3 regions of the Bacillus sp. C-3-6 genome follow, and region 1 is predicted to be linked to each of the others. Evidence: riboswitches for the same ligand, from Rfam matches in the RefSeq annotation. Region 1 holds a riboswitch; each other region holds the start of a gene.
What was found. Region 1 has a riboswitch for magnesium ahead of ACW0JX_RS26990 (FtsW/RodA/SpoVE family cell cycle protein). Riboswitches for the same ligand answer to the same signal wherever they lie in the genome.
Positions count from the first base shown of each region.

Region 2: another riboswitch for magnesium. It lies ahead of mgtA (magnesium-translocating P-type ATPase); the one in region 1 lies ahead of ACW0JX_RS26990 (FtsW/RodA/SpoVE family cell cycle protein).
Region 3: another riboswitch for magnesium. It lies ahead of ACW0JX_RS08045 (P-type ATPase); the one in region 1 lies ahead of ACW0JX_RS26990 (FtsW/RodA/SpoVE family cell cycle protein).

Region 1 is NZ_JBSSBE010000002.1:33,510-36,712, reverse strand. Features, by position in the region: gene ACW0JX_RS26990 (FtsW/RodA/SpoVE family cell cycle protein) at 347-1,474, opposite strand; M-box (ykoK) riboswitch at 1,660-1,836, opposite strand; M-box (ykoK) riboswitch at 2,342-2,507, shown strand; gene mgtE (magnesium transporter) at 2,789-3,203, shown strand, end outside.
Region 2 is NZ_CM137247.1:3,943,631-3,946,833, reverse strand. Features, by position in the region: gene mgtA (magnesium-translocating P-type ATPase) at 1-1,680, opposite strand, end outside; M-box (ykoK) riboswitch at 2,012-2,179, opposite strand; gene ACW0JX_RS20150 (hypothetical protein) at 2,348-2,887, shown strand; gene ACW0JX_RS20145 (DUF3932 family protein) at 2,922-3,173, opposite strand.
Region 3 is NZ_CM137247.1:1,543,477-1,546,679, forward strand. Features, by position in the region: gene ACW0JX_RS08035 (glutathionylspermidine synthase family protein) at 1-288, shown strand, start outside; gene ACW0JX_RS08040 (DUF350 domain-containing protein) at 281-667, shown strand; M-box (ykoK) riboswitch at 881-1,046, shown strand; gene ACW0JX_RS08045 (P-type ATPase) at 1,382-2,107, shown strand; gene ACW0JX_RS08050 (5'-3' exonuclease) at 2,240-3,106, shown strand.

The DNA of each region.
Region 1 (3,203 bases):
ACTTACTTACAGTGGAGCTTCAGAAAAAATACGGATTTAAAAAGTTAAGGGAATTTAAATATACAAAGCCTAAATTCTCGGTGTTATAAATAAGAATTTAGGCTTTAATTATTTCTTTAAAGCGCTCTTTAATGGAATAACTAAATGCTAATTTGATTTGCTGATGAACTACAATTACATATGCTTCCTTGTACTTTAGAATACCTAGCTAAATAAAAAGGGAAGATAAACTAAAAACTGTTCGCTTGCTTCATAAGTTAAATATTTCTAGGAGAAAATCAGTATAGAATATATAATCGAAGGTTGTTAAACCGGTTTATTTAATAAGACAATATGAGTATATTAGCTATATATCCTGAGGGAGAAATCTTATTTTATTGAAAATTGAGATATTAAGCAATATTCCTATTGCTATTAAATTCACCATTAAAGAACTTCCACCAAAACTTACAAATGGAAATGGAGTACCTGTAAGAGGAAATAGTCCCGTAATACCACCTAAATTTACAACTGATTGCATACCAATCATACATCCTATACCAATTGCTATAAAACTGCCGAATGGATCTACACATAATTGTGCAATTTTTAAGGAGCGAAGTACTATAGTCAAAACTCCAACCAATAGAATAAATACACCAATAAATCCCAGTTCTTCAGAAACTATTGCCATTATAAAATCAGTGTGTGGTTCTGGAAGATAACCTGTTTTTTGTATGCTATTTCCAAATCCACGACCAATGATTCCTCCAGAGCCCATGGCAATAAAAGAGTTTACAAGCTGGTATCCATTTCCTTGCGCATCAAGAAAGGGATTGAAAATCGTAGTAATACGTGTCTTTTGAACTTCTGATAAACTATATTGAATCAAATAATATAAAATAGGTAACCATAAAATAGAACCGATGGTAGTTCTTTTGATTAGTAGATTTATATTTATTCCTGAACAAAGAAATATGCTAAAACCTATACCTAATATTAAAAGTGCAGATCCTAAATTTGGTTGTTTAAAGATAAGAAAAAAAATTGTAGCTAAAAAAAATAAAAGTTTTCCGATACCACTCCAGTTATTTTTAGCTTGTTCTTGTCGCAATGCAAAAAAACGGGCTGTTACAAGGATTGTTCCTAATTTAAGAAATTCAGCTGGCTGTATTCCAAAGATCCATGATTGAGCATTATTCACCACTTTTCCTTTCCATAAAACCATAATTAATAAAAAAGTCCCCCCAACCATAATACAGATTGAGACTATTCGTTTTTTCCATATTTCATATGGGAGTAAAGCACAAACTATTAACCCTATTGTTCCTAAAAGTAGCTTTGTTAATTGAGAATCAACAAAATGTCTACTGTTATAACCGTAATGTTGGACAGCGACAATGGAGCTCGCGCTATACATCATGATAATACCTAAAGTACAAGTTATGAATAGAGGAAGGAGCAATAGATAATCGAGTTTTAATATTTTTTTCATTTTAATATCCTCCTGATTTAAAAAAAACATAATATTCCATTTGCTTATGAATAGAATCTTGTTCTCGTCAATTATTAAATATGACTTTTGTTTGGGAAGATTCTATCGCTTACTCCCTGTTTTTTCACGCAAAAATACCCCTAGTATGTAACTAGAGGGATTCAAAATGGCATGACTAAATAAGGCTTTTCTCCCCCTAGTAGAGCTTTGGCACTATACAACGTAAAGTAATGAAAATTCATTACTTAGCTATCTTAAGAAGAGCCTTAATCCGACAATTCCTGTTCTACCCATTGGCGTCTTTCGACATTTTTGGGCAATAGCCTGTGTTTGCATAGGAGCCTCACCTAACAGGTTAAGCAATATAAATTTTATGTGTTTGTTTCGTGTAGCAAGCATAAATATATTTTTTTTGCCTGTCAAGCAACCGTATTGCTAATTTTATTTATTTTATTGCTTTATAGTCCTTTGAGAAATGATAAGAGAAAATGTATGTAATCATTCCGTATAAGTACATATTTTTGACTTGTAGTGTATCGTGTGATTAAGTAGTTTAACCACATAAATTTGATAAACAGTAAAGAAGATTTTAATTATAAAAGAAGATTTTTTTAGACTGTTCTTTTGATATAAAGAATGACTAATTATTTATCTTTTGTTATACAATTGGAATTTGATTAAAAACAATAAGTTTCATATGTTTTATAACGCTTCTTCGAATTAAATCTATTTGAATTCTATGTTTTTAAGGGGAATTTTAAATTTATAATAAAATATAATTTAATTTTCTATAAAAGATTTTTTTATGAATGGAATTGAAAGTCAGTTGACAAATATTAAATTCTGGTTTAAATTTTGAAGTAATTCAATAAACTTTGTTAGGTGAGGCTCCTGTATAGAGAAACGCTGCTGCCCAAAAATGTCGAGAGACGCCAATGGGTCAACAGGAACGGTCGGATTAAGGCCCTTCTTAATGTAGCTGGTTATAAAAACCTATGCTATACAGTGCTAAAACTCAACGAGGGAGTGGTATACGATTTGATAGAAAGGCACCTCTGTGATTTTGGCAGGGCGGTCTTAATAATCATTTATTTGTATTGTGAAAAAACCTTTACTCCTTTTTGAGTAAAGGTTTTTCTGTTTAATTTTATTTATTTTTATCTTGTCTATATTCAAAAAGGAGGTAATTCTAACTAATGAATTGATTGCAATGTAACTATTATTGCTTTAATAAAAAATTTAAGACAGATAAAATAAAACAAAACCACTCATGAAACTCTAGAGTCTCCCTTAGCAATATGAGGAGGAGTTAACATGAAGAAATTATTAAAAGAATTACTTGTAACCAAAAATAATTTGGATGCAGAGAAAGTTTTACGTCTTCCGTCGTATGATGTTGCACAAGAAGTAAAAAGATTTTCAATTGAAGATCAAATCATATTGCTAAATACGATTCCCGTATTAAAAAGCTCTAAAATTCTTCAATATATGAGTGCAGAAGAAAAATATAATATCTTAATTCACTTATCTGAAAACAAAGCTAAAAAGTTACTAAATTTACAACCGATTGATGAATTAGTAGATTTACTTCTAGCGGTTCATCCTGAAAAACAAGCTAAATTAATGGCGTATCTAGACAAAATTACAAAACATAACGTAAAAAAATTGATGAATTTCAAACCTGAAACGGCAGGAAGTCTTGTCACAAGTGATTTTGTTGCAGTTAGAG
Region 2 (3,203 bases), on a different replicon from region 1:
TAATGCTTGAATTGCAGCTGCTGCAGATGGTTTCGGTGGATCTAAAAAGCCGATATATCCAGCGAGAATCATATCAGTTTCGTCTTTTACTGCGTACTCTTTATCATTTATGTTTCTATCTTTTTTATAAGCCACAGCAATAACCCGCATACCTTCACTATTCAATGTCTCGCTTAGTTTTTTGACATTTGAGCGTATTTCCTCAGTGAGTGTAACGATTTTTTTATCCACTTCAGTGTAGTTGCAAATTGATAAAATTTCTTCTACGGCACCTTTACAAACCATTGTATGTTCACCTGAAATATCTTTTACGATGACTGACATACGCCGGCGGGCGAAATCGAATGGAATTTCATCTAGCTTTTGAAAAGCTGATGGGTCAAATGTATTGTTTTCCTCTGTATGCTTAATAACAGCTTTATCTATTAAGTTTTTCAATCCAGTTTGATAGAAACTATTTAAATAGGCAAATTGCAAGACGCGATTGCATTTATTTCCATTAGGATCTAAGTGACGAACAAGGATAACGTTATCTTCTGTTAAAGTTCCGGTTTTATCTGTACAAAGAATATTCATAGCACCTAAGTTTTGAATAGAATTTAGGTGCTTCACAATTACTTTTTGTTTAGACATGTTAACGGCACCTTTAGCTAAATTAGCAGTTACAATCATTGGCAACATTTCAGGTGTAAGGCCAACAGCCACGGCAATAGCGAAGAAGAAAGCTTCTTGCCAATCTCCTTTTGTGAATCCGTTAATGAGAAGGACAATAGGCGCCATAATAAGCATGAATGTAATTAAGAGCCAGCTTACTTTGTTTACACCTTTATCAAAGCTTGTTTCTACCCGCTTTCCGATTACCTTATTTGCTAAAGAGCCGAAATACGTATCAGTACTTGTTGAGATGACAACAGCTTTTGCGCTACCACTTACAATATTTGTTCCCATGAAGCAAAGGTTTTCCATATCGAGTGGATTGTAATTTTTTTTCATGTTTTTCGGTAAGATATGCTTATTTTCTGTATGGTAGCAGTTTTCGTATTTTTCTACAGGAAGTGCTTCCCCTGTTAAAGAAGATTGATTAACAAATAAATCTTTAGCGGATACAATACGCACATCGGCTGGAACGATATCACCTGCTGAAAGGGAAATAATATCGCCAGGTACAAGTTCCTCAATTGGAATTTCTGTTGTGTAATTTCGATTTAAATTCGTTACATTTTTTATTTCATGTACAAATCCATTTATTCTAAATACGCTCGCAGTTGTTCGAACCATAGCTTTTAACTTATCGGCAGCTTTTTGAGAACGAAATTCTTGGGAAAATCGAATCGTTGCACTAAGTAGGACCATTACAGATACGACAATTGTTCCTTGCATATCATCCGTGAAAAAGGAGAGTGCTCCAAGAGCTAATAAAACGAAAATAAATGGATTTTTAAATGCTAACAGAAGCTGAATGTACCACGGTGCCATTTTATTATGAGCTATTTCGTTCGGGCCATATAAAGAAAGTCTACGAGACGCTTCTTGTTTAGATAATCCATCTTGAGATGTTTCTAAAAGTTTTAACGCAGAGCTTATATCTTGTGTTGCAACCTCCACTAATAATTCGTTATTTGTTTTCATGCTATCTTGCTCATAAGCATGCTTTGTTTCTTGTCTTTGTAAATTAAACATCGGTAGTTCCTCCTCTGTCATGAAGGAGGAAACAATCTGTTACCTAACTATTTGAAATGGTGAGGAACAGTTTCTTTCCTACCTACATGATGAAATATGAATGTAAAACGTATGGGTATCTGGGCCGAATCATCAATTGCCAACTGTTCCTCACCTCCGTACAATTTAGTAGTTTCTGAATATGCTATGTTTGTTTCATAGTAAGGTGCATATAGACGTAAAAAGACCTTTACTCAAAACGAGTAAAGGTCTGAATTCGCAGTTAAAAGAGTCCACAACAAAGACTGCTAGTAGACATAAATAAAAACAGTTTTTGTGTATGACAAAATACATGCACCTCTCCCTCGTTGAGTTTTAGCACTGTATAGCATAGGTACTGAAACCAGCTACGTTAAAAAAGGCCTTCATTCCGACCTTTCCTGTTGACCCATTGGCGTCTCTCGACATTTTTGGGCAGCAGCGTTTCTCTATACAGGAGCCTCACCTAACAGAGACCATATTCAATTACATGTTGAATGTTAGCACTGTAAAATCGTAGTGTCAATATCTTTTTTATCTGTGTTTTTAAAATATTAAATGGATTTATAATAGATATATGGGATGAAATGCATGATATTAATTATAAATAATGTGGAAAATAAATATTTTTATAAAAGGGGAATTTGTAATGGTACCACAAAATTTTATTATAAATATTGAGAATCAAAAGTGGTTGTTTAATGAGCAGGAAGATTTATGTTCTCACGGGGAAATTTATTTAAATGTGGATGGAACGATTATTACACAAACAGGTATGGATGAGGAATGGGGAATAAGTGAATCAGCTTTAGCTCTGTTACGAACTTTAGATAAAGAATATATTTGTGATATTGAAAATGAAGAGGGGCTTATTTTGCACGGATGTGGCACTATGCCCATGTTAGGATGCCCAATTTTAATTCATTGGACTATAAACCATATAGGTGAAAATGTGGTTTTAAAGGATTTTGTCAAAGTTATTTCTACTGATCAAAAGGCTATATACTATGAAGGGCTTCATATAGAAGTAAATGAAAATGAATATAGAAAACAAATTGTTTCTTTTGCGCTACAAGCAAAAGAATTATTCAATAAATCAAGTGAAAAGATAATTTTAGATGAGTTTGATCAAAGTATGTATACAGACTTTTGGACGGAATATAATCATTTGCTAAATAAGTATAAATAAAAAAGCACTGTAACCAGTGCTTTTTTATTATAGATTACGAGATGGTAGGGTTTTCAAAAATAACAATCTCTGAACTGTTTGTAGTTGAAACGCGTTGGGCGTAATATGTTAAAGCTGAAGAAATATATGCTGGTAACGTATCATTTGTATGTGATGTTGTATATTCATGGATTAATTCCTTTAAAGTTGTCCATTCTAATTGTGCTGGGTGATCAGACACGAAAGAACTTACCCAGCGATCAAATGAAGATGAAAAATCAGTTTGTAAACGAAATACTTCTTTCATAATAAAACGCTCCCTTAAAATGTAGTATAA
Region 3 (3,203 bases), on a different replicon from region 1:
GGGAGAGAAGGAGATACAATTACGATTCGCGATAAAGACGAAAATATTATGCTTCAAAATGCATACGAAACGTATAAAGCGTCACTGCCGATATTTCAAAAGTATACCGAACTGCCAGTCGTATCCTTGGAAACAGAAAAAGGGATCGAGAAACTGTCATATGTGTTTGGTTCGTTTTTAATTGCTGGAAAAGCGAGTAGTATCGGTATTCGTGCGGGAGAAAAGATTACAGGAAATGAATCGTACTATTTACCGGTAGGTATAAAAAGGAGGGGGAAAAATGATTAATTTTTTATTATATTTAGCAGTAACACTCGGCCTTTTATGTATAGGTCTGTTCTTGATGGAAGTGACAACGAAAGTAAAGGAATTTAAGTTAATGGCTCAAGGAAATAAGGCGGTAAGCTATGTGCTTGGAGGACGATTACTTGGGTTAGCTGTTGTTTTATATTCGACAGCAGCTAATTCAATTTCACTTCTTGATATGATTTCGTGGGGAGCAGTTGGGATTTTGGCTCAAATTATCGTCTTTTATTTAGCTGAGTGGCTTACACCACGCTTTAATATAAACAAAAGTCTCGAAGAAGATAATCAAGCAGTCGGTCTTTTTCTTATGTTTTTATCGCTTTCGATTGGGATTGTAATCGCTGGTTGTATAACTTATTAAAAACTTTACGTTTAAACGTAAAGTTTTTAATTTTATCCCGCTATTTGCCGGGCAGCCCGATTGGTGAGGGCTAATAATCAGTGGGGGATGAACAAAACCCCCACTGATTAAAGTTTCACTTTATATACGTTAGTTTGCCATACCTTTTGAAAAAATTGTAGGCTACGGTTGACATCTATTTTAAATAAGAGTAACATTTTCAATGTAATGAAAATAAGTCTCTGTTAGGTGAGGCTCCTGTATAGAGAAATGCTACTGCCCAAAAATGTCGAGAGACGCCAATGGGTCAACAGGAATGATCGAATTAAGGTTTTTCTTAACGTAGCTGGTAATGTACCTATGCTATACAGTGCTAAAACTCGGCGAGGGAGAGGTCCGTAGATTTCTAATTATATTAGAAATCGTTTATTTGTGTATGTAATGGCCACTACTCTCTTAAGGGTAGGGGTCTTTTTTGTTACCAAGCTATGAGTAATTTCATAGTATAAACTATAAAATTAAACGAGGAGGTGAGGAGCATGTCAAATTCTGACTCGGTTCCGTTACCCATATACTTCAAATCAAAAATATATGATGTAGGCAGGAAACGATTTGTTCCTCCCTCTATATTTATCACAATGTAGCGTTTATAAAGCGCTAGACACTTTCACAGTAAAGTGGATAAATTGAGAAACAAAGCGTTTCTTCCTATGTTGTAAAGGAGGAGACGATAATATGTTATATGCAAACAAAACTGTGGGTAACACGTCATATAAACTAAATAAAAAATCAATAAAAGAACAAACAATGCTCCAAAAAAATAAAGATTTATTAATTGAAATTGCAACAAGAGATGTAAAATCTGTATTTGCATATTTTAAAACAACAAGAGACGGACTATCAATGAAAGAGGCGCAAAAACGTATTCAAGTATATGGCCGAAATGAACTAACTTCAAAAAGAGCAATTCTTGCAGAAGTAATGATGAAGCTTGGTGGCATGATTCCAGGTTTTTCAAAACAACGTGTGTGTGATGAATTACAACGTGAAACGATTACTGTATCTAGAGTAGAATGTTCTAGTAGTACAGGGCTAAATAGTGAACTGAAAATGATGGAGATACCAGTGCAAGAACTTGTACCTGGAGATATGATTTTTCTTTCGGCTGGAGATGCTGTGCCAGCTGATGTACGTATTATTTATGCAGATGATTTATTAGTGAATGAGTCTGTGTTAACGGGAAACGAAGCGAGTATAGAGAAGTTTGAAAGCTGCTATCACCTTGAACGTAAACGATTTATTCCATTAAAACGGATGAAAGATTATAATCCACTTGAGCTTGAAAATGTATGTTTTAAAGGTTCACATATCGTTAGTGGAAGTGCAAAGGCTGTCGTTGTTTCTACTGGAAAAAATACGTATTCAGGCATATTGCATACTTGTTGTAGTAGAACGTCTTAATGTGTTAATGGTGCTAAATATACAAAAACAATGTATAATAGACAAAGTTGAGCAAAAACGTAGAATGGTAATCTATTTATATAACCTTACGTGATAACGTGAGGTTATTATTTTTTTAATAGGAGAGGAATTATGAAAAAAGTATTATTAGTTGATGGTATGGCACTATTATTTCGTGCTTTTTACGCAACAAGTGTCTACGGACAATTTATGAAACGACAAGATGGAACCCCTACGAATGGGATTCATGGTTATATGAAACACTTGTTAACAGCTACGCAAGCGATTGAACCAACACATATCGTTACATGCTGGGATATGGGAAGTACGACATTTAGAACAGAATCGTTCTCGAATTATAAAGCAAATCGTGCAGCGCCACCAGAAGAATTAATTCCTCAATTTGATTTAGTACAAGAAATGACTGCGAAATTATCCATTCCAGTTATCGGTATGAAAGGCTACGAAGCGGACGATTGTATCGGTACGCTTGCAAAACAATACTGCAATGAAGCTGAAGTTTATATTTTAACTGGTGATACAGATTTACTTCAACTTGTTGATAAGAACGTTACGGTTATGCTTCTGCGTAAAGGAATTGGAAATTACGAATATTACACACCGGAGAAAATCATGGAAGAAAAAGGTGTAGAGCCGTGGCAAATCGTCCATGCAAAAGCTTTCATGGGAGATACAAGTGATAATTATCCAGGTGTAAAAGGTATCGGTGAAAAAACAGCGTATAAGCTTATTCAAGAGCACGGAACAGTATCCGCTGTACTAGAAAATGTAGAATCATTAACAAAAGCGCAGCGTACGAAGATTGAAAGTGATTTAGAGAACTTAAATATTTCGTTGCAATTAGCACAAATTCACTGTGAAGTTCCAATTTCATGTTTACTAGAAGAGGGATTACACACAATGGATGAAGAAAAACTTAGATTTGTTTGTGAAGAAATGAATTGGGGAAGACCTGAAATATTAATAAATATGCTATAAATAGTTTGGAAAGAGGGATGTTGCATAAGTCGAAATTTGACTTGGTGACACCTTCTTTTTGTTTTTGTAAACAGTATTATAGTAAATAAAATTATGT